One region of the Janthinobacterium sp. SUN137 genome, then DNA from elsewhere that is predicted to be linked to it. Evidence: predicted binding sites of a transcription regulator. Region 1 holds the regulator's gene; each other region holds the start of a gene.
What was found. The regulator sigma-54, encoded in region 1, starts transcription at its own class of promoters, with help from an activator protein. The targets are predictions, from matches to a motif close to TGGCANGNAANCTGCTTT.

Region 2: pedF (cytochrome c-550 PedF) is a predicted target of sigma-54. The motif match lies at 4,388-4,405, and genes of this name have one in related genera.
Region 3: O3298_RS08655 (urease accessory protein UreD) is a predicted target of sigma-54. The motif match lies at 4,481-4,498, and genes of this name have one in related genera.

Annotation. Positions count from the first base shown of each region.
Region 1 covers NZ_JAPWHZ010000004.1:587,603-597,768, reverse strand. Annotated here, with positions in the region: gene hprK (HPr(Ser) kinase/phosphatase) at 1-808, shown strand, start outside; gene rapZ (RNase adapter RapZ) at 1,030-1,893, shown strand; gene O3298_RS23145 (enoyl-CoA hydratase/isomerase family protein) at 1,894-2,979, opposite strand; gene hpf (ribosome hibernation-promoting factor, HPF/YfiA family) at 3,108-3,470, opposite strand; gene O3298_RS23135 (RNA polymerase factor sigma-54) at 3,540-5,018, opposite strand; gene lptB (LPS export ABC transporter ATP-binding protein) at 5,023-5,778, opposite strand; gene lptA (lipopolysaccharide transport periplasmic protein LptA) at 5,778-6,359, opposite strand; gene lptC (LPS export ABC transporter periplasmic protein LptC) at 6,385-6,996, opposite strand; gene O3298_RS23115 (HAD family hydrolase) at 7,039-7,572, opposite strand; gene O3298_RS23110 (SIS domain-containing protein) at 7,572-8,606, opposite strand; gene O3298_RS23105 (monovalent cation:proton antiporter family protein) at 8,691-10,166, shown strand, end outside.
Region 2 covers NZ_JAPWHZ010000008.1:1,797-11,962, forward strand. Annotated here, with positions in the region: gene O3298_RS28845 (RNA-binding protein) at 207-1,778, shown strand; gene O3298_RS28850 (RtcB family protein) at 2,050-3,285, shown strand; gene rtcA (RNA 3'-terminal phosphate cyclase) at 3,291-4,310, shown strand; gene pedF (cytochrome c-550 PedF) at 4,441-4,926, shown strand; gene O3298_RS28865 (ABC transporter substrate-binding protein) at 4,952-5,785, shown strand; gene O3298_RS28870 (TonB-dependent receptor) at 5,845-7,983, opposite strand; gene O3298_RS28875 (beta-propeller fold lactonase family protein) at 8,188-9,144, shown strand; gene adh (aldehyde dehydrogenase) at 9,489-10,166, shown strand, end outside.
Region 3 covers NZ_JAPWHZ010000002.1:133,165-143,330, forward strand. Annotated here, with positions in the region: gene O3298_RS08645 (HAMP domain-containing sensor histidine kinase) at 1-1,993, shown strand, start outside; gene O3298_RS08650 (EAL domain-containing protein) at 2,169-4,391, shown strand; gene O3298_RS08655 (urease accessory protein UreD) at 4,528-5,394, shown strand; gene O3298_RS08660 (urease subunit gamma) at 5,420-5,722, shown strand; gene O3298_RS08665 (urease subunit beta) at 5,817-6,146, shown strand; gene ureC (urease subunit alpha) at 6,148-7,848, shown strand; gene ureE (urease accessory protein UreE) at 7,862-8,386, shown strand; gene O3298_RS08680 (urease accessory protein UreF) at 8,386-9,066, shown strand; gene ureG (urease accessory protein UreG) at 9,090-9,728, shown strand; gene O3298_RS08690 (HupE/UreJ family protein) at 9,725-10,166, shown strand, end outside.

The DNA of each region.
Region 1 (10,166 bases):
CCAGGTGGGCCACTTGAACCTGATCCATCCGGGCCGCATCCAGGTCTTCGGCCACCAGGAAATCAATTATTACCAGCGCCTGAAGGTCAACACGCGCACCCACGTGATCGGCGAACTGATCGCCGGCGGCCCGCCCGCGCTGATCATCGCCCAAGGGCTGGAAACGCCGCCCGACATCCTCGCCATCTGCGACGAACAAAACATTCCCCTGTTCTCCACCCCGCTGCCGGCCGCGCAAGTGATCGACTTCCTGCGCGTCTACCTGTCGAAAAAACTGGCGCAGCGCATCATCATGCATGGCGTGTTCATGGACGTGCTGGGCGTGGGCGTGCTGATCACGGGGGACTCGGGCCTGGGCAAGAGCGAGCTGGGGCTGGAGCTGATCTCGCGCAGCCACGGCCTGGTGGCCGACGACGCCGTCGAATTCTCGCGCATCGCGCCCAATATGATCGAAGGCCGCTGCCCGCCCCTGCTGCAAAACCTGCTGGAAGTGCGGGGACTGGGCTTGCTCGATATCAAGGCCATCTTTGGCGAAACGGCCGTGCGCCGCAAGATGCGTCTGAAACTGATCGTGCACCTCGTGCGCCGCAACGCGCTGGAAGAAGAAGTCGAACGCCTGCCTTTCCTGTTCCCCACGGAAGACGTGCTGGGCTTGCCCGTACGCAAGGTCGTCATCCCCGTCGCCGCCGGCCGCAACATCGCCGTGCTGCTGGAAGCGGCCGTACGCAATACGATTTTGCAACTGCGCGGCATCGATACCTTGCAGGAGTTCATGGAACGGCAGAGATTAGCAATGAGTGGTGACTAGTCTGCAATGGAGTTCGCCCTTGCAAGGGCGAACTCCATTGCGCAGGCACGCAGCAGTGCTGCGTGAATTCCCTGCTACACCAGAGATTGGCAATCAGCGGGGATTAATCTGCAAGAAGCACGCCCTCTTTTGTTTAACCAATACTACAGTCGAAATTGCAATAATTTGTAAAGATAGTTGCCTTGGGAGCGGAGCGCCGGTCTTTATTGTATGATCGGGCTATGCATATCGTCCTTATCACCGGAATATCCGGCTCCGGTAAATCCGTCGCGCTCAATGTGCTGGAAGATACCGGTTACTATTGTGTCGACAACCTGCCACCGGCCTTGCTGCCCAGCCTGGTGCAGACCCTGCTCGACGAAGGTACACCGCAACTGGCCGTCGCCGTCGATGCGCGCAGCGCCGAGTCGCTGACCAGCCTGCCGCACAATGTGGCCCTGCTGCGCGACCAGGGGCACGACGTCAAGGTCATGTTCCTGACAGCCACCACGCATTCGCTGGTGGCCCGCTTCTCGGAAACGCGGCGCAGCCATCCGCTGTCGCACGAATTGCGTCCGAACCAGAATCCGGCCAGCCGCCGCACCCTGATCGAGTGCATTTCGGAAGAGCGCGAACGCCTGTCGACCATCGAACAGCTGGGCCATGTGATCGACACGTCGGAACTGAGCGCCAACAAGCTGCGTGCCTGGATCAAGGATATCGTCGCCTCCGAACGCGCGCCGCTGACCCTGTTCTTCGAATCGTTCGCCTTCAAGCTGGGCGTGCCGCTGGACGCCGATTTCGTCTTCGACGTGCGGGCCTTGCCGAATCCCTATTACGACCTGGCCTTGCGCCCCCTCGACGGCCGCGACGCGCCCGTGATCGCCTTCCTCGACGCGCAGCCGAGCGCGCTGGAACTGCTGGCCGATATCCGTGCCTTCATCGAAAAATGGTTGCCGTCATTCAAGTCCGACAACCGCAGCTACCTGACGGTAGCCCTCGGCTGCACGGGCGGCCAGCACCGCTCCGTGTACATGGCGGAGCGGCTGGCACAATATTTCGGCCCCAACGAGCGCGTGGTACTGCGCCACCGCGAGCGCAGCTAATTAATCGAGGTGGCGCAGCGGATGCGCCGCAGCCGGCCAGACGGGGGCAAAGAAGCGCGCCACCATGGCTGTATCGACTTCGTCCAGGCTGGCGGGGTTCCAGCGGGGCGCATTGTCCTTGTCGACCACCAGCGCGCGCACGCCCTCGAGCACTTCGCCATGTTCGAAATTGTGGCGCACGACTGTGCGCTCCAGGCGCAGGCAATCGGCCACGCCCAGGTGGGCGCCCCGCTGCAGCAATTCCAGGGTCACCGACATCATCAGGGGCGAACGCAGGCGCATGGCCGCCAGCGCCTTGGCGGCGAACGCGCTGTCATCCTGCGCCAGCGAAGCCATGATGGCCGCCACCGAACCCGCGCTGAAATGGCGGTCCAGCGCCGCGCGCGCCGTGGCCAGGGGAGAAACGCCTGCCTCGGCCTGGAATGGCGCCGCCAGCGCCTTGATGGCCACCGGCAAGGCCTCGCCCGGCGTCGATTCAAACAGGTCCAGCAGCGCCCCCATCTGCGCTTCAGGCAGGTAGACATCGGCCAGGCCCGTGTACAGGGCGTCGGCCGCGTTGATCGTCAAGCCCGTCAAGCCCAGGTACAGGCCCAGCTGGCCGGCCAGGCGGGACAGGAAATAACTGCCGCCCACGTCCGGAAACAGACCGATATTGACTTCCGGCATGGCCATGCGCGTGCGGCCCGTCACGATGCGCAAGCGGTTGCCTGGCCCGGCTTGCGCCACGCCCATGCCGCCGCCCATCACCACGCCATCCATCACAGCGATATACGGTTTCGGGTAGAAATGAATTAAATGATTTAAAGCATATTCTTCCGTAAAGAAATCTTCCAGCAAGGCGCTGCCGCCTTGCGGCGTGGCCAGACCCGCATCGTAAAAGAAACGGATGTCGCCACCGGCGCACAGGGCCTTGTCGCTGCTGGAGCGGATCACGACGGCGTCCACCTGCGGATCGTCGCGCCAGGCCAGCAGGGCCGCGCTCAGCGCGCGCACCATCTCCAGCGACAGGGAATTCAAGGCTTTCGGACGGTCGAGCACGATGTGCCCGGTGCGGTTGCCGATGGAAGTCTGGACGAAGTCGCTCATGGCAGGCTAGAAAGAAGTGAAAGTGCGAATATTCTAATGCCTGCGCGGGGAACATTGCGTTCCGCTGGGCGCAAAAAAGGGCGCAATGTGCGCCCTTAGTTGATCACAACTGCTGGAAGCGGGTGGCCTTAGACGGCGACGACGGCTTCCTCCTCGGAGTTGTCTGGCAGATGCTTGATCGCCTCTTTACCGTGCCCTTGCACTTTGGTTTTGTATTTCATCACTTGCCTATCGAGCTTGTCGATCAGGGTATCGATCGCGGCGTACAGGTCGTGCGCCAAGCTTTCCACATAGACAGTCTTGCCGCTCAAACGCAGGTTGACTTCAGCCTTTTGACGTTTTTCTTTCTCTTTGAGGTTATCCACGGTCAGAATCACGGCGATATCGATGACTTGATCGAAATGACGTTTCACGCGCTCCAGCTTCGTTTGTACGTATTCACGGATGGCTGGTGTCACTTCGAGATGATGTCCGCTGATGGTGAGATTCATACACACTCCTAAAGATGATCGGGTTCGTGCGGTCCATCCTATCCGGCCCGCAGAGGAACCGAAAAAAACTTACAAACACTTACGCAGGCTCACTGGCGGAATTTTTAATGCTTCCCGGTATTTGGCAACAGTACGTCGCGCAATCACCATGCCTTGTTCCCCCAGCATGTCCGCAATCTTACTGTCGGATAAAGGATTTTTAGGGTCTTCTGCTCCTGTCAGTTGCACGATCAATGCCCGTATCGCCGTCGATGACGCTTCGCCCCCCGCTTCGGTGGCGATGTGGCTACCAAAGAAATATTTCAACTCGAACATGCCGTGCGGGGTCAGCATGTACTTTTGAGTTGTTACCCGCGAGATAGTACTCTCGTGTAAACCCAGTGTATCAGCTATTTCACGGAGCACAAGGGGGCGCATGGCAACGGCCCCATGCGAGAAAAAGTTCTTTTGTCTTTCTACTATCGCCTGCGCCACGCGCAGGATCGTGTCGAAGCGCTGGCGCATATTCTTGATCAGCCACTTGGCTTCCTGCAACTGTGCACCCATGGCGCCCTCCCCCTTGCCCTGCTTGAGCAAGTTGGCGTACATGGCGTTGACGCGCAGGCGCGGCATGACGTCGTTGTTCAGGGTGACTTGCCAGCCATTGCGCGCGCGCTTGACGACGACGTCGGGCACCACGTAATCGGAGACGTCCGAGGCGAACACGGCGCCCGGATGCGGATTGCACTGGCGAATCACCGTCTGCGCTTCGCGCAAGTCTTCATCGTCGCAATCGAGGGCTTTTTTCAGCTTGTTGAAATCGCGCTGGGCAAACCAGGCCAGGTGCTTTTCCACGATCACGAGGGCCATGCGCCGCGTCACCATGGCGATGTGCGGCAAGCGCTTGATTTGCAGGGCCAGGCATTCGGACGCGTTGCGCGCGCCCACGCCCGGCGGATCGAAACTTTGCAGCAGCGACAAGGCCGTGCGCATCTCGTCGGCGTCGATTTCCAGCTCTTCCGGCAGGCGCGCCAGGATGTCGTCGAGCGACTCTTCCAGGTAGCCATTGTCGTCAAGCGCGTCGATGATCAGCTCGACCAGCGCGCGGTCGCGCAATTCGAGCACCGTCACACGCATCTGCTCCATCAGGTGTTCGCGCAGGGTGCAGTGATGGGCCTCCAATTGCGGACGCGAATCTTCGTCGTCGGGCGCCTTGCCCCGGCTTGCCTCGCTCCAGTCGCTGTCGCCGCCATCCGCGGCGGCCGGGCTGTCGCCCCCCTCGCCGTCAAACGCTTCCGCTTCGGCCGGCGCCGCAGGCGCCTCCTGGCCTGGCGGCTGAGGCGGCGCTTCGGTCGGCGCGGCCGTGGAACTCAAGGCCCCGTCGGACAGCAGGCGCAGCGAGCGGTCGAGCGGATCATCGAGGCGTTCGAGCAAGGGATTGTCTGTCAGCAATTGCTCGAGTTCCTGGTGCAATTCCAGGGTAGACAATTGCAACAGGCGTATCGATTGCTGCAACTGCGGCGTCAGTGCCAGGTGCTGCGAAGTGCGCAGCTGCAATGATTGTTTCATTGGCTTACATGCGGAAGTGTTCGCCCAGATAGACCCGGCGTACCGACTCGTTCGCGATGATGTCGTCGGGGCGTCCCGACGCCAGCACCGAGCCCTGGTTGATGATGTAGGCACGGTCGCAAATACCCAGCGTCTCGCGCACATTATGATCGGTAATCAGCACGCCGATATTGCGCTCCTTCAAGAAACGCACGATGCGCTGGATCTCGATCACGGCGATCGGATCGACGCCGGCGAACGGCTCGTCGAGCAGCACGAAACGGGGATCGGTGGCCAGCGCGCGGGCGATTTCCACGCGGCGGCGTTCGCCACCGGACAGGGACAGCGCCTGGTTCTCGCGCAGCTTTTCAATCTGCAAGTCGGCCAGCAATTTATCCAGCCGCTCCTCGATCTCGGCCTTCGTCAGCGGACGGCCTTCGACGGTCTGGATTTCCAGCACGGCGCGGATATTGTCTTCCACCGTCAGCTTGCGGAAGACGGACGCTTCCTGCGGCAGGTAGGACAGCCCCATCTGCGCACGGCGGTGGATCGGCAGGCTGGAGATATCCACGCCGCTGATATCGATACTGCCGCCATCGGAAGGCACCAGGCCGACGATCATGTAGAACGAGGTGGTCTTGCCGGCGCCGTTCGGGCCCAGCAAGCCCACCACTTCGCCGCATTCGACTTGCAGCGAGACATCATGCACGACTTGCCGCTTGCCATAGGTTTTTTGCAACCCGCGAACGATCAGGGTGCTGCCGCAACGTGTATTTTCCATTATTTCTTTCCTGGCGCGGGCGTGGCCGGCGCTTTCTCCGCTGCCGGCGCCTTGGTCTTCGGCTGGATCACCATGCGCACGCTGCCGCCATCGGCGGTGCTGGTGCCGCTGTTGGAATTTTCCATCGCAAATTCTTCCTTGCGGCTGTCATACGAGATGAAGGCGCCGTTGGCCACATCGGTGACTTTCGCCCCTTCCAGGCGCGTCAGCTTGGCTCTGGAAAACAGTTTCACCACTTCCGTCTTGTTGTCGTATTCCACGCGCTCCGCTTCGCCTTCGACCCACAGGTCGCCCGCGCCATCGCGCTTCTGGCGGAAGGTCGCGAGCTTGCCGGGATCGGCCCAGAAGGTGATGAACTGGTAGCCTTGCGGGTCTTCCGTGATCAGGGCCCGGCCCGCCTTCATGGTCAGGGTACCCTTGACCAGCACGACGTCACCCGTCAGGGTGCGCACCTGCTTGATGTCATCGACGTGGCCGCTGCGTGCCGTGATGACGGCTTCCTTCTCGGAATCGGCCTTCTCGGCATGCGCCACGCCCATGATGGCCAGCGAAAATACGGTCAACAGCAAGATGTTCTTCATAATATGGTTTCCTTGTTTCATTCTGTCATTTTGCCGCCGCGGCCGGGCGCGGTTTCGGCGGGAGGACCATGCGCAGCGCATTCTGCACTTCCACGACGCCGGTGGCGTTATTCGCCTTCATGCCGACGCCATTGATGCGCGAGGCGCCCGTCAGGATATCGACAGGCACATCCGTTTCCATTCTTTCCTCGTCCGGGAACACCGTCAGCGCTTCCGTCTTGACCGTCAGGTTCTGCGCCTTCGGACTGGCCACGCGGTCGATCACGACCTTGCGGTGCAGTTGCAGCCGGGTATTATCCTGGTCGATATGCGCCAGTTCCGCATTCATGTTCATCGGCGGCATGCCTGGCGTGAGCTTGCGCACGAAGGGCTGGTCGATATCGGACGAGTCGTCCAGCGGATAATGCGTGAGCTTGGTGCCCGACACGATATAGCTGGGTTTACCCGTCAAATCCATGCGCACCAGGCTGAAATTGGTGATGAAATAGTCAGGTTCATCCAGATGCTTGCTGGCCGTGATGTCCTGGCCATTCTTGTTCATCACCTCGAGCAGCCAAAAGCTGCCCAGCGCGACGACAACCGCGCCCAGCACGGTAAAAATCATGCGCCAGCGATGGGCGCCTCCTGGCTTACGCATAGGGCTTCACTCTTTCAAAGGTCACTGGCGAGGCGGCGCGCCTCACTCCAGGAACGGCGCCATGACGCGCGCATAGTTGTCCTGGGCGCGCAGCAGGAATTCGCAGATCTCGCGCACCGCGCCGCGGCCGCCGCCGGCCTGCGTCACATGGTGTGCCAGGCCCTGCGCCTCCGGACGCCCGCCCGGCACGCTGACGGCAAAGCCCACGCGTTTCAGGATGGGCGCGTCGATGACGTCGTCGCCGATATAGCCGCATTGCTCTTCCGTCAAGCCCGTCAGCGCCAGCAATTCGCGAAACGGCGTCAGCTTGTCGTGGCCGCCCTGGTGCACATGGGTAATGCCCAGGTCTTGCGCGCGGCGCGCCGTGATGGCCGAGCGGCGCGCGCTGATGATGGCCGTCTGCACGCCCGATTCCTGCAGCAGCTTGATGCCCAGGCCATCATACACATTAAACGTTTTCATCATCTCGCCGTCCGGGCCGAAATGCAGGCTGCCGTCGGTGAGCACGCCATCGACGTCAAAGATCATCAGTTTGACCTTGGCCGCCCGTGCCAGGTTGTCCGCTACGCTGTCCATCAGATCACCTTCGCTTGCGTCAGATCATGGATATGCAGCGCGCCCACCAGCTTGCCGTCGGCATCGACGACCAGCATCTGGTTGATGCGGAACTGCTCCATCACGGCCACGGCGTCGACGGCCAGGCGTTCGGGCGCGATACTGCGCGGCTGCGCATGCATGACGTCGCGGATCGCCACTTGCGTGAAATCCTGCACGCGCTCGAACATGCGGCGCAGATCGCCATCCGTAAACACGCCCACGGGGCGGTTGTCCGCATCGACGACGGCCGTCATGCCCATGCCTTTCTTGGTCATTTCTTCCAGCGCCTGCAGCAAGGAAGCGTCCACGGGCACCTTGGGTACGCGTTCGCCGCTGCGCATGACGTCATGCACGTGCGTGAGCAAACGGCGGCCCAGGGCGCCGCCCGGGTGCGAGCGGGCGAAATCTTCTTCCTTGAAGCCGCGCAAGTCGAGCAAGGCCACGGCGATCGCGTCGCCCAGGGCCAGGGTGACGGTGGTGCTGGCCGTCGGCGCCAGGTTCAGCGGACAGGCTTCTTTCTCAACAGAAATATCCAAGTGCACGTCGGCCAGCTGGGCCAGGCTCGAATTGGGCTTGCCCGTCATGGAAATCAGCACGCCGCCCATGCGCTTGACGACGGGCATTATGGCCATCAATTCCGACGATTCACCGGAGTACGATATGGCAATAAAAGCATCGTCCGAGGTGACCATGCCCAGGTCGCCATGGGCCGCTTCGGCCGGATGCACGAACAGGGCCGGCGTGCCGGTGGAAGCGAGGGTGGCGGCAATCTTGCGCGCGATGTGACCGGACTTGCCGATGCCGGAGACGACGACACGTCCCTTGCATTGCAGCAACATCGCCACGGCGCGGCCCACGCTGTCGTCCGTGGCCAGGCGCGCGTGCAGCGCAACGATGGCGTCGGACTCGATCTGCAAGGTGGTGCGGGCCAGCGCGACAGCGCGCTCGGTCGTCGCTTGCATGTCAATTCGATCAAAAGCTTTCAGCATTGTTTTTTCATGGGTTACACTCATGCCCAAAGTATAAACGAATTAGGAAAGCAAAAAACTTGCCAGTCACAACAAACAACGATTTCCATTGACCGTACCGGGCAACCCATGTTTTCCTCGCTTGAACTGACCCTGATGTTACTCGGCAGCGCCGTGCTGGGCGTGGTCGCTTTCAGAATGTTGCATTTGCCGCCCATGCTGGGCTACCTGGCCGTTGGCATCGTCATCGGCCCCCACGCGCTGGGCCTGGCAGCGGAAAACGAGGCCAGCCACACCCTGGCCGAGTTCGGCGTCGTCTTCCTGATGTTTTCCATCGGGCTAGAATTCTCTCTACCCAAATTCCTCGCCATGCGGCGCATCGTCTTCGGCCTCGGCATGGCGCAGGTGGTCACCACCATCATCGCCACCGTCGTCTTCGGCTGGTTTGTCGCCCGCTACCTGTCCGCCTACATCCACCTGAGCTGGCAAGCCGCGTTCGCCCTGGGCGGCGCGCTGGCCATGTCGTCGACGGCCATCGTCTCGAAAATGCTCACGGAGCGGCTGGAACTGGAAAGCGAACACGGCCGTAAGATCATCGGCATCCTGCTGTTCCAGGACCTGGCCGTCGTGCCCCTGCTGATCCTGATTCCCGCCCTCACCCGCGATTCGGACAACCTGGCCGAAACCCTGGCCTGGGCCGGCGGCAAGGCCCTTGTCGTGCTCATTTTGCTGCTGTTCATCGGCCAGAAGATGGTGCGCGGCTGGCTGACCATCGTCGCCAAGCGCCGCTCGCAAGAATTGTTCATGCTCAACCTGCTGCTGATTACCCTGGGGGCGGCGTGGATCACGGAACGGGCAGGATTGTCGCTGGCCCTGGGGGCCTTTGTTGCCGGCATGCTCATTTCCGAGACGGAATTCAAGCACCAGGTGGAAGAGGATATCAAGCCCTTCCGCGACGTGCTGCTGGGCCTGTTCTTCATCACCGTCGGCATGCTGCTCAATATCCGTGTGGTGCTCGACAACTGGTGGCTCGTGCTGCTCTTGCTGTGCGGCCCCGTGTTGCTGAAATTCGCCCTGATCGCGGGCCTGGCCCGGCTGTTCGGCTCCAGCAACGGCGTTGCCTTGCGCACGGGGCTGGGCCTGGCGCAGGCGGGCGAATTCGGCTTCGTACTGCTGAACCTGGCCGGCGGTATCAAGCTGATGGACCCGTTCGTCGTGCAGGTGGTGCTGGCGTCGATGGTGCTGTCGATGCTGGTGGCGCCCTTCCTCATCGCCAAGTCCGACGCCATCGTCATGAAACTGGCGGCCAACGACTGGATGATGCAATCCTTGGCGTTGACGAAGATCGCCACGCGCACCATGGCGTCGCAGAAACACGTGCTGATTGCCGGCTTCGGACGCAGCGGGCAAAGCCTGGCGACCCTGCTGGCGGAAGAAAAGATCGAATACCACGCGCTGGACCTGGACCCGGAACGGGTACAGGAAGCGCAGCTGGCCGGCGCCCACGTGTCCTACGGCGACGCGGGCCGGCGCGAAAGCCTGGTGGCGGCCGGTATCTACCGGGCCAGCGCCGTGGTGATCACGTACGCCAACACGCCCTCGGCC
Region 2 (10,166 bases), on a different contig from region 1:
ATATGGGATAAAAATTTATCTGAAAAGATAATTGTATTCCAAATCGCGGTTGCATAGATATGTTCAAGGTAAAGCCTGCATGAAAATATTATTCAATTAAATCAATTGGTTATGGAAATTTTTGAGGAAATATTGAAAGCTGGCACAGCGCTTGCAATAGAGGAAATACCAACGAGATAAACGTAGAGAGCAGAGAGGAACGAAAAATGGCCAACGCCCAGTTATTCCAGAGCGCGCAACAGACAGCAACCATGCCAGCGGCGCTGGCACGCAATGCCGAAGGCGCACCCGCCTACGCGCTGACGCCCCGGCATCAGCTGGCGCAGTACGCGGCCACCGGCTGCCTGAATACGACGTTTTATGCCAGCGCCGAAGCGCAACTGGCGAAAGTACGCGAGCTGTGCCTGGCGGTCGAGCCGGCCTTCATCGCGCAGACGGCCGTGTACTGCCGCGAACGGGGCTACATGAAAGACATGCCGGCCTTGCTGGTGGCCATGCTGGCGGGGCAGGGCGCCGCGGAATGCGCGCCGGCCTTTCAGCGTGTGATTAACAACGGCAAGATGCTGCGCAACTTCGTGCAGATCATGCGTTCGGGCGCCATCGGCCGCAAGTCGCTGGGATCGCGTCCGAAAAAACTGGTGCAGGCATGGCTGAACGGCGCGTCGGAACAAGCCTTGCTGGCCGCGGCCGTGGGCAATGCGCCATCGCTGGCCGACGTGGTCAAGATGGTGCATCCGAAACCGCAGGAAGCGTGGCGCGCGGCTTTCTTCGCCTGGCTGATCGGCAAGCCGTACGATGCCGCGGCCTTGCCGCCGGCGCTGGCCGCGTTCGAAGCTTACAAGCTTGATCCAGCGCAAACGATACCGGACGTGCCCTTCCAGATGCTGACGGCGCTGCCCTTGAGCGCACAGGATTGGGCGCAGATCGCCCGCCAGGGCAGCTGGCAGATGGTGCGCATGAATCTGAATACCTTTGGCCGCCACGGCGTGTATGCGATAGCCGGCATGCCGGAGCTGATCGCCGCCAAGCTGCGCGATCCCGAGGCGATTGGCCGGGCACGGGTGTTTCCGTACCAGCTGATGTCGGCTTGCATGGCGGCCGGCGAGAGCGTGCCGGCCATCGTGCGCGAAGCGCTGGAACAGGCGCTGGAAATATCGCTGCTGAACGTGCCGCAGATCGCTGGCAAGGTGGTGGTGTGCCCCGACGTTTCCGGTTCGATGTCCTCGCCCGTCAGCGGTTTTCGCGGCAGCGCCACGTCCAGCGTGCGCTGCATCGATGTGGCGGCGCTGGTGGCGGCGGCCATGCTGCGCAAGAATCCGGATGCCATGGTGCTGCCGTTCGAGCACAGCGTGGTGCAGTGCGGACTCGGCGCGGATGATAGCGTGATGAGCAACGCGGCCAGGCTGGCAGCCATCGGTGGCGGCGGTACCAATTGCAGCGCGCCGCTGCTGCGCATGAACAGCAAGAAGGAGCTGGCCGACCTGGTGATTTATGTGTCCGATAACGAATCGTGGATCGACGCCAAACGCAGCGGCGCCACGGCGACGATGGGACAGTGGGATGTCTTCAAACAGCGCAATCCGCAAGCAAAGCTGGTATGCATCGATATTGCGCCGCATGCCACCACGCAGGCGATGGAGCGCGAGGATATTCTGAATATCGGCGGTTTTTCCGACGACGTCTTCAAGATCATCGCCGCCTTTGCCGCCGGCCGGCTGGATCCCGCCCACTGGGTGGGAGAAATCGCCGCCATCGATATCGCAGCACCAGGTTGTTGAAGCAAAGCGCATGAATGCGGACAGGACTACATAACAGGCGTCCTGTCCACGCTTGTCATGCGCCGTAGTACCCCGAATGCCGACAGGATTACATCGATCAGCCGCGTCAGACCGGCCTGGCAGGCGCAGTGCGTCTGCCAGAAATCCTGTCCCCCCTTGTCGGGTTGTCGTACTGATGAATGCCGGTGGAACTACATCCTGGGCCGATGCGTCGGCAACTGTTTCACCAACCCTGGTCATCACCCCCTATACAATAGAAGAAGAGATAGCGATGAAAAACGAAGAATACGAAGTCCTGCATACCGAAGGCAGCCGTCCAGTGAAAATGTGGACGCGTGGCGTGCCTGTCGAAGAAGCGGCTAAAAAACAATTGCGCAACACGGCGACCCTGCCGTTCATTTACAAGCATATCGCCGTCATGCCCGACGTCCACCTGGGTAAGGGGTCGACCATCGGCAGCGTGATTCCCACCCTGGGCGCCGTGATTCCGGCGGCCGTGGGCGTGGATATCGGCTGCGGCATGATGGCGGCGAAAACCACGCTGACGGCGAACGATCTGCCCGATAACCTGGGACCGCTGCGCAGCGCCATCGAACGCGCCATTCCGCACGGGATGTCGCCGAAGACGCGCGGCCACCGCGGTCGCGACGAAGGTTCCTGGCATACGCCGCCCTCGGTGGTCGATGCCGCGTGGCTGCAATTGAAGGATGAATTCGATGCGATCTGCCTGAAAACGCCAAAGCTGAAAAATACGAACAATTACCGCCACCTGGGAACCTTGGGTAGCGGCAACCACTTCGTCGAAGTGTGCCTCGACGAGCAGGGTTCCGTATGGTTCATGCTGCATTCCGGTTCGCGCGGCGTGGGCAATGCCATCGGCACCCATTTCATCGAACTGGCCAAGCAGGATATGCGCACCCACTTCATCAACCTGCCCGACCAGGATTTGGCTTACCTGGCCGAGGGAACGCAGCATTACGATGATTACGTGGAAGCGGTGGGCTGGGCCCAGCGTTTCGCCCGCAACAACCGCGAAGTGATGATGCAGAACCTGATCGCCGCCGTGCGCACGGTCATCCATAAACCGTTCCAGACGCACGTGGAGGCCGTCAACTGCCACCATAACTATGTGCAGAAGGAGCACCACTTCGGCAAGGATGTATTGATCACGCGCAAAGGTGCTGTGTCGGCCCGTGCGGGCGAACTGGGGATCATTCCCGGCTCCATGGGCGCGAAGAGTTTTATCGTGCGCGGCAAGGGCAATGCGGAGAGTTTCCATAGCTGCAGCCACGGTGCGGGACGCACGATGAGCCGCACGGAAGCGAAGCGGCGCTTCAACCTGGATGACCAGATCCGCGCCACCGAAGGCGTGGAATGCCGCAAGGATGAAAACGTCATTGATGAAATCCCGATGGCTTACAAGGATATCGATGCGGTGATGCTGGCGCAGCGCGAGCTGGTCGATGTCGTGCATATCTTGAAGCAGGTCGTCTGCGTCAAAGGATAAGAGAGATGATAGAAATAGATGGAGCGCAAGGCGAAGGCGGCGGACAGATTTTGCGTTCGGCGCTGAGCCTGTCGATGATCACGGGGCAACCGTTTCGCCTGATTAACATTCGCGCGGGGCGGGAAAAGCCCGGCTTGCTGCGCCAGCATCTGCTGGCCGTGCAGGCGGCAACCGCCATTTGCGGGGCGCGCACGACGCCGGTGGCGCTGCGCGCGTCGAGCCTGGAATTCGTTCCCGGCCCCCTGCGCGGCGGCGATTACCGCTTTGCCATCGGCAGCGCCGGCAGCTGCACCCTGGTGCTGCAAACCTTGCTGCCGGCCCTGCTGCATGCGGATGGGCCATCCACCGTGCGCGTCACTGGCGGCACGCACAATGCCATGGCACCGCCCGTGCATTTTTTGCAGCGCGCGTATGGCCGCATCCTGCAGCAGATGGGCGCCGAGGTGGAGATCGCGCTGCAACGCTACGGCTTTCATCCTGCGGGCGGCGGCGAGGTGACGGCCACCGTGCAACCGTGCCGGCGCTTGCAGCCGATTCAACTGCTGCAGCGCGGCGAACGGAAGGCGGGGTATGCGGAAAGCGTGGTGGCGGGCGTGCATGTGCAGGTGGCGCAGCGCGAGCTCGAGCGTGTCGCCAGCGGCATGGGCTGGAGCGGCAAGCAACTGCGCCTCGTCGGCTTGCCGGCGGAGCAGGGGCCGGGCAACGTCCTGCTGCTGACCCTGGAGCATGAGCATGTCACGGAAGTGTTTACTTCGTTCGGCGAAAAGTCCTTGCTGGCCGAGTCCGTGGCCAAGCGCCTGTTGAACGAGGTGCGCGCCTATCTCAAGACGGACGCGGCCGTCGGCGAGCATCTGGCCGACCAGCTCTTGCTGCCCATGGCGCTGGCGGGCGGCGGTACCTTCAGCTGCAACAAGGTGTCGCAGCATGCGCTGACGAATGCGGAGGTGATTGCCCGATTTTTGCCCGTGCGTATCACTTTCGAGCAGCAGGCGCGCGGCAGCATCTGCACGGTGGCCGCCGCCTGAGGCGCGTGGTGACACAACCACGTGTTGCAGCTGTTCCAAATTGATACATGGCCGGCCGGATGTGGGGCATATGTGCATGGCATGGCATTTGCTCTTCTTTGGTATTGACTAAAAAACCAAGGAGACCAGCATGACCTATTCCATTCGTACCCTGCTCGGCGTGGCGGCGGCCGGCGCCGTTGCCCTCACTTCCCTGCTGACCTTGCCGCATGCCTATGCGCACGGCAATGTCACGCCGCAAGGCGTCGACACCACGGGCTTGCCCAAGGTGGGCGACAAATGGCTCGAGCAAAACCCGTATCGGGGCAACAAACTGGCCTTGACAGTGGGCACCTCGGCCTACAACCAGAATTGCGCCCGCTGCCACGGCATCGAAGCCATCTCGGGCGGCATCGCGCCGGACTTGCGCCAGCTGGACCGCGATTGTTTCGGTATCAAGAATGAGACAAAGAAACAGGCGTGCTACAAGGAAACGGACAATTACTACCTGACCACTATCCGCCACGGTAAAGTGCGCAATGGGGCCGTGTACATGCCGCCGTTCGAAGGCGTGTTCAACCAGGAAGCCATGTGGGCCATCAAGACCTATCTGGAAACGCGCCGCGAATCGAATTAAGTCGAACTGATCACGAAGGAGTCCCATGCGTTCATTTCAATTCCGGGGCGCGCGCGCGATGATCTTGCTCGCTTGCCTGGCGCTGTGCGCCGCCGCGCCGGCGCGCGCCGACTGGCAAAAGGTGCAGCAGTCGGGCAGCCTGAAAGTGGCTGTGTACAACGAATTCGCGCCGTTTTCCGACAAGGGTACGGGCATCGATATCGATATTGCCGAAGCGCTGGCGAAAAAGCTGGGGCTGAAACTGAGCTTGTTGCCATTTCCCGCCGGCGAAAACCTCAACGACGATTTGCGCAATATGGTGTGGAAGGGACATTACCTCGGTTACGGCCCCGCCGATGTGATGTTGCATGTGCCGGTCGACAAGAAGTTGATGGCGGACAACGACAAGGTCGAGATCTTCGCGCCATACTATGTGGAAACCGTGCGCCTGGCGCGCAGTGCGCAAGCCGTGCCGCAATTCGATGGCGTCGCCTCGCTGGCCGGCAAGCGCATCGGCGTGGAAAAGGTGTCGATCGCGGCCATGCTGATGCTGGGCGAAGACAATGGCAAGTACCGCGACGACGTACGCATCTTCGATACGGCCGCCGAAGCCTTGCAGCAATTGCAGGCGGGCAAGCTCGACGCCGTGCTGGCCAACCGTTCGGAAATCGAATCGGTGCTGAAAAGCGATCCCGCTTTCCCCATGAGCGAAGTGGCGTTTGCTCGCCTGCCGCGTGCGGGCTGGGCCGTGGGCCTGGCCGTCAGCCGCCAGCAGCTCGACGTGGGCAAGTTGCTGCAGGCAGCCATGAATGAGATGGCTGCCAGCGGCGAATTGAAAGCCATCTTCGAGAAATATGGCGTGAAGGAAGCACGGCCGTAGCAGGCCATGTTGAATGACAATAAAGCCCGCGCATCGGAAGAGGCGCGGGCTTTTTAGTTTTAGAAACTATATTGGGCGCTAACGCCCAGCAACCAATTACGTCCCGGCGCCGCTTCATAGTAGCGCTTGTTGCTATCGCCAACGATGACGGAACCCACGTAGGTCTTGTCGAAAAGATTGTTCAGGCGGGCAAACTCCTTGAAGCGCCAATTGCCCACGTTTTGCCTGGCGTTGACGCGCGCATTGAATACCGTGTAGCCGGGCGCCGGTTTTTCGATGTTGCTGTCTTCCGCGTAGACCTGGTTGCTGGCCACGCTTTCCAGCGCTGCGCCAAAACGGTCGAACGTATCTTTCCAGGCCAGTTCAGCGAACAGGTTAGCGCTGGGTACACCCGGCAAGCGGCTGCCTTCGCGCACGCCGCCAAATGCCTGGTCATACACGGCATGCAGGCTGGTGAGCGCCACTTTGGTCGTGAAGCCATATGGCAGGTTCGAATCCAGCGACACTTCCATGCCCTGGCGCAAGGTTTTACCCCCATTGCGATAGCTGGTGCGCCCGCCGCTGGACTTGTCGACCACCAGTTCGTCGTTGGTCTTGATCTGGAACAAGGCCGCATTCACGTGCGTGTTGTTGGCGATCCTGGCCTTGACACCCGCTTCCAGGTTGGTGCTGGTGGCTGGCTTCAAGTTGAAATTGAAGACGCCGCCCGTGCCCGAGTAAAACAGTTCGTTCAGGGTGGGCGCTTCGAAACCGCGCGCGGCGCTGGCGTAGACGTTGACGTTCGGCGTCAGTTTATACAGCAGGCCCAGCACGGGCGTCGTGTGGCTGAACTCCAGGCTGCCGCTATCGTTGCCGTTGCTGAGGAAATGGTCGTCGACAGCCACTTTCATCTTGCTGTAGCGCGCACCTGCGCTGAGTAGCCACGGGCCGCCTTGCCATTCCGCCTGGATATACGGATCGAGGCTGGAGACGACATTCTGCTCGTCGCGGCGCAGCTTGCCTTTTACGCCAAAGCTATTGCCAATGAAATTTTCATAGCCGGTGCGGTCGTCGCTGGAGCGGCCATAGTCGATGCCGATAGTCGTGCTCAGCTTGCCTCCGGCCAGCTGGTTCACGTGCAGCCAGTTGGTGTCGATGCCATAGAATTGGCGCTGGAAATCGACCACGCCGCCCGAATGGCTAGGCGGCGCCTGGAATCCCTTGGTAAACGCCTGGTACTGGATCACGTCGCGGTTGCCGCCATACACCATCACGTGCAGACGGTCATCGCCGAACGACTGTTCATAAGTGGCGCCGATCTGCTGGTGGTCGATGCTCTTGCGCGTGTTGTAGCGCTCGGCCAGGGTGCGTTTCGGGTTTTGCGTGTCCGTCGTGTCGATTTCGCCGGCGCGCGGGTTGGCGGCAAACGTGGGCCAGGTGACGCCCAGCGGATCTTGCGTGTTGCCCTGGTGCAGGCTGTTGGCGACGATGGTCAGCTTGCTGTCCGCGGTGGGCTTTACGGTGATCTTGCCGAACGCCTGTTCGCGCGTGGCGGCGCTGTGGTCGCGGAAGCCGTCCGTGCGGAAGCGCGAGCCGTCGAGCACGTAGCCGATGCCGCCTGCCTGGCCCTGCGCCGTCAAGTCCACCTTGCTGGTGCCGTAGCTGCCGCCCGTCACATTCAGCTCGACGGAAGGGGGATTTTGTCCATCCTTGGAAAACAGCTGGATCACGCCGCCCGAATGGTTGCCGTAGATGGCAGAAAACGGTCCGCGCAGCACTTCGATGCGCTCGGCCGTATCGAGATTGAAGGTGGCGGCCTGGCCCTGGCCGTCGGGCATGCTGGCGGGAATGCCATCGCTGATCAGCTTGACGCCGCGCACGCCGAAGGCCGAGCGGGCGCCGAAGCCGCGCGACGAGATTTGCAAGTCTTGTGCGTAGTTCTGGCGGTTTTGCACGACCATGCCCGGCACGGCGGCCAGCGCTTCCGACGCGTTGACGCGGATTTGGCCATCCTGGATGCGCGCGCTGTCGACCACGTCGATCGAGGCCGGCACTTCCTGGCTGGGGTGGGCGATGCGGCTGCCGCTGACGACCACCGTATCCATGAATTGCCCATTGGCCGGGTCAGCTGCCTCGGCGGCAAAGACGTGAGGGGCGAGGGTGGCGCTGCCGGCGACAAACAGGCTGGCGATGGTGTTCAGGCGGAAACGATGCTGCATGCGGATTCTCCAATGTGAATAAAAGCCTGCTTGATCGCGTGCGCGGTACAGGTCTGCGTAGGTGTATCAAGCAATATGCCTGCCATGTCTCCATTGGTGGGCTGAAATTATACGCGTGTCAGTGGCACGGCGTTTGCATACGGTAATTGTCAGAGGCGCCGCTACCGCGCGCTTTTCCCTCGTTTTGCCATTGAAAAGGTGATTATGCCCAACTTCTTCTCGCGCTTGCGCCAGGTGTGCTGGCTGCTGCCGGCGCTCGCCAGCACCGCTGTCCAGGCCGCTCCCTTTGCCTATGTTCCCAACGAAAAGTCGGGCACCTTGAGCGTGATCGACACGGCGACCGACCAGGTGGTGCGCCAGATCGCCGCAGGCAAGCGTCCGCGCGGCATCGCCGCCGACCCCACAGGGCGGCAATTGTTTGTCACGGATGCCGCCAGCAGCGCTTTGCTGCTGATCGACAACGCTGGCGGCGCGCCCGTGCGCACGGTGGCGCTGGGCAAGTCGCCCGAAGGCGTCAGCGCCTCGCAAGACGGTAGTCACGTGGCCGTGGCCGTCGAGGAAAACAACAGTGTGGCCTTGCTCGATGGCCAGACAGGTACCTTGCTCGCCGATATCAAGGTGCAGGGACGCAATCCGGAACACGCCGTCTTCAGCCCGGATGGGCGCTGGCTGCTGGTCAGCGCGGAAGAGGCGGAGCAAGTCGATGTCATTGATGTGGCGCAACGCCGCCAGGTGGCGTCCATCGCCGTGGGGCTGCGTCCGCGCGGCATCGGTTTCAGCCCGGACTCGGGCCGCGCCTACGTGGCGTGCGAACTGGTCAATGCCGTCTACGTGATCGACATGGCCGCGCGCAAGGCGATTGCCACCATTCCAGCGGGCAAGAATGCGAATGGCATCGCCGTCCATCCCGGCGGCAAGCAAGTGTATGTCTCGAACGGCATCGACGGTACGGTGATGGTGATCGACACGGCCAGCAATCAGGTGACGGCTACGATTGGCGTCGGCAAGCGCCCGTGGAACATGGCCATCACGCCGGACGGCGCCAAGCTGTACGTGGCCAATGGCCGCTCGAACAGCGTGTCCGTCATCGACACGGCCAGCGCGCGCAAGGTGGCCGATATTGCCGTGGGTGAATTGCCATGGGGCGTGGTGATTCGTTGATTCCTTCATGGCACAGGCGCAGGTGTTCCAGTCTGGTACACCTGTTCCATTGTGCAGCGGCGGCGTGGCGGCAAAGCAGGGCTGGCCCGGATTGGAACAGGATGCTGCCACCTTGTTCAAAACGCAAACAGAGCCACGCCCCCACCCAAGTCCGGGGCATGCGCTGAAAAGCGGGCCGGGATTGACGCCACGCCCTTGTAACGGGGGCAAAACCGGCTAAGTTTGTAGTGGGACGGCGAGCTGGCACGGCATTTGCGGAAGACTCCGTGTACTCACCCCATCTGTACCAGGACGTTTGATTTTAATTAAGTAATTCCATTCTAATTAACCCGATAGAGGACGACATGAATCTCGCAGACATCAGCAAACTGGGCGTAGCCAATCCCTTCAAACAACGCTATGACAATTACATCGGCGGCAAATTCGTTGCACCAGTAAAAGGTGAATACTTTCCTAACATCACCCCGATCACGGGCTTGCCATTTTGCGAAATCGCCCGTTCCACGACGGAAGACGTCGAGCTGGCGCTGGACGCCGCGCACGCCGCCAAGGAGGCATGGGGCAAGACGTCGCCTGCCGAGCGCGCCAATATCCTGAACCGCATCGCCGACCGCATCGAACAGAACCTGAGCCTGATCGCCACGGCGGAAACCATCGACAACGGCAAGCCGATCCGCGAAACGATGAATGCCGACATTCCGCTGGCCATCGACCATTTCCGTTACTTCGCCGGTTGCATCCGCGCCCAGGAAGGTTCCGTCGCGCAAATCGATGCGGAAACCTATGCCTACCACTACCACGAGCCGCTGGGCGTCGTGGGCCAGATCATCCCGTGGAATTTCCCTATCCTGATGGCCGTGTGGAAACTGGCGCCAGCCTTGGCGGCCGGCAATTGTGTCGTCTTGAAACCGGCCGAGCAGACCCCGGCTTCCATCATGGTGTTGATCGAGCTGATCGGCGACTTGCTGCCGCCGGGCGTGCTGAACATCATCAATGGTTTCGGCCTGGAAGCGGGCAAGCCG
Region 3 (10,166 bases), on a different contig from region 1:
CGCGGACCAGCTGGCCGTGGCCATCGAACTGCCCTTGTGGAATCTCGATGAAAAGCAGATGCAGGCCATCATGCGCAGCACGCTGGGCAAGCGCGATCTGGTGGCCAGCTCCCTGACGCCGGGCATCGGCAAGGAAGCGCTGGTGCTGCGCCGCACCGCGGCCGGCGCCATCGGCAGTTTTTCCTCGCTGTCCGCGGAACCCGGCTGGCTGGTGCAGCGGCGCCCCGTGACGATGGGCGGGCAAGTCATCGGCAATGTGGCCGTGTATGCGACGCCGGCCCTGCTGCACGCGCAGCTGCGGCAACGCGCGCTGGGCATCGGTGCCATGATCGTGGCGCTCGACGTGATCCTGGTGGCCAGCATCTGGCTGCTCATGTGGTGTCTGATGCTCAAGCCCTTGAAGGCGATCGGCCAGTATGCGGCCGGCGTCCAGGCAGGGCAGAGCGAAGCGGCCGGCACGCCGCCGAAAGCGTGGTTCCTGGGCGAGCTGCGCACGCTGTACCGTTCCATCCGCGACATGGTGGCGCTGCTCGACAGCCGCTACCGCGCCTTGCAGCGCAGCGAGGAGCGCGTGCAGATGGCCACCGGCGCGGCCAGCATCGGCATCTGGGACTGGAATGTCATCAACGATGCCTTGCAGTGGGACGAGCAGATGTATGCGCAGTTCAAGGCCGATGCGGACAGCACCATGGCGCCGGCGGCGATCTGGCGCGCGGCGCTGATGCCGGACGACGTGCCGGCCGCCAAGGAGGCCCTGCGCGCCGCGCTGGGCGCCGGCCAGGCCTTCACGCACGAGTACCGCATCCTGTGGCCCGATGGCGCCATCCGCTACATCAAGGCCGATGCCGTGATCTTCCGCGACGGGCAGGGGCGGCCCATGCGCCTGGTGGGTTCGAACTACGACATCACGGCGCACCGCGAGGCCGAACTGGAACTGCTGCGCCACCGCCATCACCTGGAAGAACTGGTGGCCGAGCGCACGAGCGCCCTGTCGGTGGCCGTCAGCCAGGCGCAGGCGGCGAACCGCGCCAAGAGCACCTTCCTGGCGAACATGAGCCACGAACTGCGCACGCCCTTGAATTCCGTGATCGGCTTTTCGCGCCTGATGGCCGCCTCGCCGAACATGCAGGACGATGAAAAGCGCAACCTGGCCATCATCCACCGCTCCGGCAATCACTTATTGACGTTGATCAATGAAATCCTCGAACTGTCGAAGGGCGAGGCGGGGCGCCTGCACGCGCAGACGGTCGTGGTGGCGCTGGCGCCCCTGCTGCAGGAAGTGATGGACATGCTGGGCATGCGCGCCGAGCAGCAGGGGCTGGCCTTGCGCCTCGATTGCGCCGACGTGCCGGCGGCCGTGCTGCTCGACGCGACGCGTTTGCGCCAGGTGCTGCTGAACCTGATGTCGAACGCCGTCAAGTTTGCCGGCGGCGGCGAGGTCGCCTTGCGCGTGCGCGGCGAGCGGCGCGATGACGCCACGTGGCGCCTGTCGTTCGCCGTCAGCGACACGGGCATCGGCATCGCCCCGGAAGACCAGCAGCGCATCTTCGAGCCCTTCGTGCAGGCCGACAGCGCGGGACCGAAGGATGGCACGGGCCTGGGCTTGGCCATCTCGCGCGAATTCGTGCAATTGATGAAAGGCGAACTGACGGTGGAATCCATGCCGGGGCAGGGCGCCACCTTCCGTTTCAGCATACCCGCGCAGGCGGCCGAGGCACCCGTGGCGGCGCCCGTGCCGCTGCCCGTGGCGCCGGCGCCCGAGGCGCCGCCGGCATTGCGGGCGCAAGACTTGCTGCTGCTGGCCGGGGAAGAGCGCGCCGCCTTGCTGGTGGCGCTGCGCGAATTGAACCTGGCCAGGGTGGCACTGTTGCTGGGCGCCTTGCCGCCGGCGGCCGCGCCCGTGCTGGCGCCGCTGCAGGCGATGCTTGACCAGCATCAATACCGTCAGCTGTGCGACTTGCTGGAGAATGAGGGCGCGCTGGCGCACGCTTGAAAAGTGTGGGCTGACAACATCGGATTCGCTGAAAAGACGGACTAAGTGCCGCCGATGGATGGTGCTAAATTGCAATAAAGATTATGATGATAGTACGTAGTTCATCGCAAAGAAATGTCTTGTCCAGCGCGGCAACGGATCGCCGCGCCTCATCCAAAGCTGAGAGAACTGCTACATGCACCGCGATTTTTCGGAAGTGAATTCGAAGGGCGAAGTACTGATCGTTGAAGATACGCCGGCTTCGCTGAAGCTGTTGAGCGATTTGCTGGGCGGCGCCGGCTATGCGGTGCGCCAGGCGCCGAACGGCGAACTGGCCCTGTGGACGGCCCAGGCGCGCCCGCCCGAGCTGATCCTGCTCGACGTGCGCATGCCCGGCCTCGACGGCTTTGAAGTGTGCCGCCGCCTGAAGGAGATACCGTCCCTGCGCCAGGTGCCGGTGATCTTCCTGTCGGCCCAGTACGACACGGACGACAAGGTGCGCGGCTTCGCGCTGGGTGCCGTCGATTTCATCGCCAAACCCTTCCAGGCCGAGGAAATCCTGGCCCGCACGGACGCCCACGTGCGCCTGGCGCGGGCGCAGCTGCAGCTGGCGCAGGAGCGCGCCAACCTGGAACGGCGCGTGGCCGAACGCACGGCCGAACTGGAGCAGGTGGCCAGCACCTTGGCGCGCGAAGTGCAGATCCGCCGCGCCAATGAAGAATTGCTGCGCCTGTCGGGCCAGGTCTTCGAAGCGACGCAGGACGCCATCCTGATCACCGATCCGGCCGGCGTTATCGTCACGGCCAATCCCGCCTTTACGCGCATCACCGGCTACGCGGCGCAGGAAGTGGTGGGCACGGACATTTTGCGCCTGCACGCCGAATACACGGGCGAGGCGGTGCTGCTGGCCCTGCGCCAGGGCTTGCGCAGCAGCGGCTGCTGGTCGGGCGAGGTGCAGACGCGGCGCAGGAGCGGCGACACCTATCCCTGCCTGCTCAGCGTCTCCACCGTGCACGGGCCCGACGGCGCCGTCGTCAACTACATCGGCGTCTTCCTCGACATCAGCGAGCGCAAGGCCGAGCAGCATCTGATCGATTTCCTCTCCTACCACGACGCGTTGACGGGCTTGCCGAACCGCGTTCTGCTGCGCGAGCGCTTCGAACAGGCGCGCGCGAACGCTCTGCGCGACGGCCAGCAGGTGGTGCTGATGTGCCTGGACCTGGACCGCTTCAAGAACATCAACGATTCGCACGGCCAGGCCGTGGGCGACAAGGCGCTGCAAGTGGTGGCGCGTTTCCTGTCCGGCTGCGTGCGCGAAGGCGACACGGTGGTGCGCCAGGGCGGCGACGAATTCCAGATCCTGCTGCAGGACGATGCCCTGCTGGGGCGCACGCTTGCGCTGGCGCAAACTATCCTGGCCGGCTTGCGCGAGGAACTCAGCGTCGATGGCGAGCGCCTGGCGCTGACGACCAGCATCGGCATCGCCATGTGTCCGGCCGACGGCGACAGCCTCGACGACGTGCTGCGCCACGCCGACACGGCCCTCGTGCGCGCCAAGGAAATGGGGCGCGACCATTACGCCTTCTTCACGGAGCGCATGGGCAGCGACATCCGCGCCCGCCTGGCGATGCAGCAGCAGCTGCGCGGCGCCATCGGCCGCGATGAATTCGAAGTGCACTACCAGCCGCAGATGTGCTTGCGCACGGGCGCCTTGCTGGGTGCGGAAGCCTTGCTGCGCTGGGATAACCCGGTGCTGGGCAAGGTGCCGCCCGGCCTGTTCATCGCGCTGGCCGAGGAATATGGCTCGATCACGGCCATCGGCGAATGGGTGCTCGAAAGCGTCTGCGCGCAAATCCGCGCCTGGCACGACGCGGGCCTGGGCAGCATCAAGGTGGCCGTCAACCTGTCCGGCAAGCAGTTCGCGCAAGACCGCACGGTGCCGTTCGTCGAGGCGGCCTTGCGCAAATACGCCATCGCGCCCGCCTGCCTGGGCATCGAAATCACGGAAAGCACGGTGATGGGCGACCCGGACAAGGCGGTGGCGGCCCTCACGCGCCTGAAGGATATCGGCGTGGGCATTTCGCTCGACGACTTCGGCACCGGCTATTCCAGCCTCGGCTACCTGAAACGCTTCCCCATCGACGTGCTGAAGATCGACAAATCGTTCGTCGACGACGTCACCACCAGCAGCAGCGATGCGGCCATCGCCCGTTCCGTCATTTCGCTGGCGCATAACCTGGACATGCGCGTCATCGCCGAAGGCGTGGAAACGCGCGAGCAGGTGGATTTTTTGACGGAACACGGCTGCGACGAAATGCAGGGCTATTATTTCAGCCGCCCCCTGGCCGCGGAAGCCTTCACGGCGCTGCTGCGCGAACGGCGTGTGCTGACGGTGGCGTCGGCAGCCGTGTCGGCATAAGCACACCCCGCGCCTGCACGATAACTGCACTGATATGGTGCGGGCGCCGCAATGCGGTGCATGATTCTCACGTTTCTTCCCTCTGACGCTGGCATGCATCCTGCTTTGTAGATCGTTATTTACACGATTGCAGTGCATGCCAGATAGCCCACATTTCGCAACGCCTTCTGCCGCCAGCGCGCACAGCGCCTGGCAGGCGCATTTGCGCCTGGGCTTTGCGCTGCACGATGGCGTCAGCCGTCTCGTCGAGCGCACGCACAGCGGCCCCCTGCGCGTGCAAAAGCCCCTGTATCCGGAAGGCGATGCCGTCTGCCACGCCATCATCATCCATCCGCCCGGCGGCGTGGTGGGCGGCGACCAGCTGGCCGTCGACGCCACGGTGGGCGAGGGCGCGCACGCCTTGCTCACGTCGCCGGGCGCCGCCAAGTGGTACCGCGCGAACGGCCATGTCTCGGGCCAGCACCTCGTGCTGCGCGCCGGCAGCGGCGCCGCCATCGAGTGGCTGCCGCAGGAAAGCATCTTCTTTGACCAGGCTTGCGTGCGCCTGCGCCACGAGGTGGAACTGGCGCCGGACGCCCGCTACATCGGCTGCGACATCGTCTGCCTGGGCCGCAGCGCCTCGGGCGAAATGTTCAACACGGGCAGCATCAGCCAGCAGGTGCAGATACGCCGCGGCGGCAAGCTGCTGTGGTGGGAGCAGGGCGTGCTGGCCGCCGGCGGCGCCCTGATGGTCAGCCCGCTGGGACTGGGGGGCCACACGGTGTGCGCCACCCTGATCGCCGTCGGCATGCCCGTTGCTCCCGCCGTGCTGGCGGCCGTGCGCGAGATCGCCGTGCCGGCCGGCGCCGCGTTTGGCGCCACGCACATGAAAGCGCTGGTGGTGGTGCGCCTGCTGTGCGGCGACAGCGAGGCGGCGCGCCGCATCATGCTGGCCGCCTGGCAGCTGCTGCGTCCCGCCATGCTGGGACGCGACGCCGTCGTGCCCCGCATCTGGAATACTTAATCAGGAAAGAAACGCAAGGAAAACCATGGACCTGACTCCCCGCGAAAAAGACAAGCTGCTCATTTTTACGGCCGCGCTGCTGGCCGAACGGCGCCTGGCGCGCGGCTTGAAGCTCAATTATCCGGAAGCGGTGGCCCTGATCAGTGCCGCCATCATGGAAGGCGCGCGCGACGGCAAGTCGGTGGCGCAGCTGATGTCGGACGGTACGAAGATTCTGTCGCGCGCCGACGTCATGGACGGCATCGCCGAGATGATCCCCGATATCCAGGTGGAAGCGACCTTCCCCGATGGCAGCAAGCTGGTGACCGTGCACCACCCGATACCGTAGTTTTGATTGCATGGCAGGGCGCCATCCGCGCCGTGCCTGTGTGGCGCCGGCGATCCGCCGGCCAGCGTAGAGCGCTTTGACGAAGGAAAATATCATGACCCCAGGCGAATACAAATTGGAAGAAGGCGAAATCAGCCTGAATGCGGGCCGCGCCACGGCTACCGTGGTGGTGGCCAACCGGGGTGACCGGCCGATCCAGGTGGGCTCGCATTTCCACTTTTTCGAAGTCAACCCGGCGCTGGCCTTCGAGCGCTGGCGCGCCTATGGCATGCGCCTCAATATCACGGCCGGCACGGCCGTGCGCTTCGAACCGGGCCAGCAGCGCACGGTGGAACTGGTGGCGCTGGCGGGCGAACGCAAGGTCTACGGCTTCAATGGCGCAGTGATGGGTGAACTGCAAGACACTCCACCGGGAAAGGATTGAGATGGCCAGCATTCCCCGCAGCGCGTATGCCGAAATGTTCGGCCCCACCAAGGGCGACCGCATCCGCCTGGCCGACACGGAACTGTTCATCGAGATCGAGCATGACTACGCGATCTACGGCGAAGAGGTGAAATTCGGCGGCGGCAAGGTGATCCGCGACGGCATGGGCCAGTCGCAGCGCTGCGCGGCCGAGGTGATGGACACCGTCATCACGAATGCCGTCATCCTCGACCACTGGGGCATCGTGAAGGCGGATATCGGCTTGAAAAACGGCCTGATCTTCGGCATCGGCAAGGCGGGCAATCCCGACATCCAGCCCGGCGTCACGCTCCCCATCGGCGGTGCGACGGAAATCATCGCCGGCGAAGGCATGATCGTCACGGCCGGCGGCGTCGACACGCACATCCACTTCATCTGCCCGCAGCAGATCGAGGAAGCGCTGATGAGCGGCGTGACCACCATGCTGGGCGGCGGCACGGGGCCGGCCGTGGGCACGGCCGCCACCACCTGCACGCCGGGGCCGTGGCATCTGCACGCCATGCTGGCCGCCGCCGACGCCTTCCCGATGAACCTGGGCTTCATGGGAAAAGGGAACGTCAGCTTGCCGCTGCCCCTGGAAGAGCAGGTGCGCGCGGGCGCCATCGGCTTGAAACTGCACGAAGACTGGGGCAGCACGCCGGCCGCCATCGACAATTGCCTGTCCGTGGCCGACCGCATGGATATCCAGGTGGCGCTGCACAGCGATACCCTCAACGAGGGCGGCTTCCTGGAACACACCTTGGCGGCCTTCAAGGACCGCACCATCCACACGTTTCACACGGAAGGGGCGGGCGGCGGCCATGCGCCCGACATCATCGCCGCCGTCGGGCAAGCCAACGTGCTGCCCTCGTCGACCAACCCCACGCGCCCGTTCACCGTCAACACGCTCGACGAGCACCTGGACATGCTGATGGTGTGCCACCACCTGGACCCGGCCATCGCCGAAGACGTGGCGTTCGCCGAGTCGCGCATCCGCCGCGAAACCATCGCCGCCGAAGACATCCTGCACGATATCGGCGCCATCTCGATGATGTCGTCCGACTCGCAAGCCATGGGGCGGGTCGGCGAAGTGATCATGCGCACCTGGCAGACGGCGCACAAGATGAAGGTGCAGCGGGGCGCGCTGGCGCCCGACACGGCGCGCAGCGACAATTTCCGCGCCAAGCGCTATATCGCCAAGTACACGATCAACCCGGCCATCACGCATGGCATTTCGCACGTGGTGGGCTCGATCGAGGCGGGCAAGATCGCCGACATCGTGCTGTGGAAGCCGGCCTTCTTCGGCGTCAAGCCATCGATGATCTTAAAAGGCGGCATGATCGCGGCCGCGCAGATGGGCGACCCGAACGCCTCGATTCCCACGCCCCAGCCCGTGCACTACCGCATGATGTTCGGCGCCTTCGGCGGCGGCCTGAAAAAGTCGTTTACGTTTGTCTCGCAGGCGGCCTACGAGCTCGATATCGGCCACCAGCTCAAACTGAATAAATCCGTCATCGCCGTGAAGAACATGCGCGGCTTGCGCAAGCACGACATGGTCCACAACAGCGCCACGCCGCACATGGAAGTGGACCCGGAAACCTATGCCGTGCGCGCCGACGGCCAGCTGCTCGTGTGCGAGGCGGCCGCTGTGCTGCCCATGGCGCAGCGCTATTTTCTATTTTAGGCGGGAGACAAGCATGCTCACTTTGCATACCAAACTGACGGCAGACGATCATCGCGCCGCCGTTGCCCAACTGGTGCTGCCCTACGACCAGCGTGAAAAATGCCGGCTGCGCGCCGTGCTGTCGAATGGCGAGGATGTCGCCGTGTTCACCGTGCGCGGCACGGTGCTGCGCGACGGCGAACGCATGACGGGGCCGGATGGCCAGGTGGTGCAGATCGTCGCCGCGCGCGAACCGACCTATCTGGTGCAGTGCGCGGATGCGCATACCCTGCTGCGCTGCGCCTTCCACCTGGGGAACCGCCACACGCAGGCGCAGGTGGGCGACGGCTTTTTGCGCATCCGCAAGGACGTGGTGCTCAAGGAGATGCTGGAAGGCTTGCAAGCGACTGTGACGGAAGAAAGCGCGCCGTTCGAGCCCGAGGCGGGCGCGTATGGCGGCGGCCATGGCCACCACGACGGCCATGGCCAGCATTTGCTGGCGCCCGTGCCGCTGCGGCAGAAAATCCACCGCCCCGGCGATCTGCCAGGCACCGTCTGATGCAGGCGTCTGCCCTGCTGCATTTGCTGCAGTTCGCCAGCCCGGCCTTGCCGATCGGCGCCTACAGCTATTCGCAGGGGCTGGAAGCGGCGCTGGAGTCAAACCTGGTGACGGATGCGGCCACGGCGCGCGAATGGATCGCCCAGCATCTGGCGCAGGTGGTGGCGCGCTGGGAGGCGCCCCTGTGCTGGCGCTTGATGCAAGCCTTCGAAGCGCAGGATCTGCACGCCGTGCAGCGCTGGAGCGAGCGATTCATCGCTTCGCGCGACACGGCGGAATTTCGCGCCGAAACCATCCAGATGGGATATTCGCTGACCAAATTGCTGGCCGAACTGGGCGTGGCCGACGGCGTCTTGATCGACATGCTGCAGGGCCAGCCCGAAGTGGCCCTGCCCACCGCGTATGCCTGCGCCGTGGCGGCGCTGGCCATTCCGCGCGAAGAAGCGTTGCTGGCCATGCTGTTCGCGTGGGCGGAAAACCAGGTGCTTGTCTGCGTGAAATCCGTGCCGCTGGGGCAGGTGGCGGGCCAGCGATTGCTGCTGTCGCTGCGGCCGGACCTGGAAGCGGCGGCCTTCACGGCGCAAACCTTGCAAGACGACGAGATGGGCAACTGGGCGCCTGGCCTGTCGCTGCTGTCGATGCGGCACGAAGTGCAGTACAGCCGGCTGTACCGCTCCTGAACACTACCACGAGAGACTACAACATGACATCGATTACCTCAAACCCCCTGCGCGTCGGCATCGGCGGCCCCGTCGGCTCGGGCAAGACGGCCCTGTGCGAAATGCTGTGCAAGGGCATGCGCGAGCGCTACGACATGGCCGTCATCACGAACGACATCTATACCAAGGAAGACATGGAAATCCTGCTGCGCGCCGATGCCTTGCCGGCCGAGCGCCTGATGGGTGTGGAAACGGGCGGCTGCCCGCACACGGCCATCCGCGAAGATGCGTCGATCAACCTGGAAGCCATCGCGCGCATGCAAGCAGACTTTCCGAATCTCGACTTGATCCTGGTCGAATCGGGCGGCGATAACCTGGCGGCCACCTTCAGCCCGGAACTGTCGGACTTGACGATTTACGTGATCGACGTGGCTGGCGGCGAAAAGATCCCGCGCAAGGGCGGGCCCGGCATCACGCGTTCCGATTTGCTGATCATCAACAAGACGGATCTGGCGCCCTACGTGGGCGCCAACCTGGACATCATGGCGCAGGACGCCAGGCGCATGCGCGGCGAGCGTCCCTTCGTGTTTACCAACCTGCGCAGCGGCGACGGCGTGCAGGTCGTTATCGATTTTATCCGCGAGCAAGGTTTGCTCGATCAACCAGGCAAGGAGCTGCAATGAGCGCAAGACTGATGAAGAAAACGGCCACCGTGGCGGCGCTGTGCCTGCTGGCCTTGCCTGCCATGGCCCATCCCGGTCATGGCGAGAACGCCGGCTTCCTGGCCGGTTTCGCCCATCCATTCACGGGCATCGACCATTTGCTTGCCATGCTGGGCGTGGGTATCTGGGGCGGCCAGCAGCGCGGCGGCCTGGCACAGCCCGCCACTTTTCTCGGCATGCTGCTGCTGGGCGCGCTGGCCGGCATGGTCGGATTGACGGTGCCGGGGCTGGAAACGGGCATCGCCGCCACGGTGGCGCTGGTGGGGCTGGCCATCGCGCTGGCGCTGGCCTTGCCGAACTGGCTCGGCATGGGCCTGGTGGGCGTGTTTGCCTTGGCGCATGGCAATGCGCATGGCCAGGAATTGCCGGCCGCCTCGGCCGCGTGCGGCTTCATGCTGG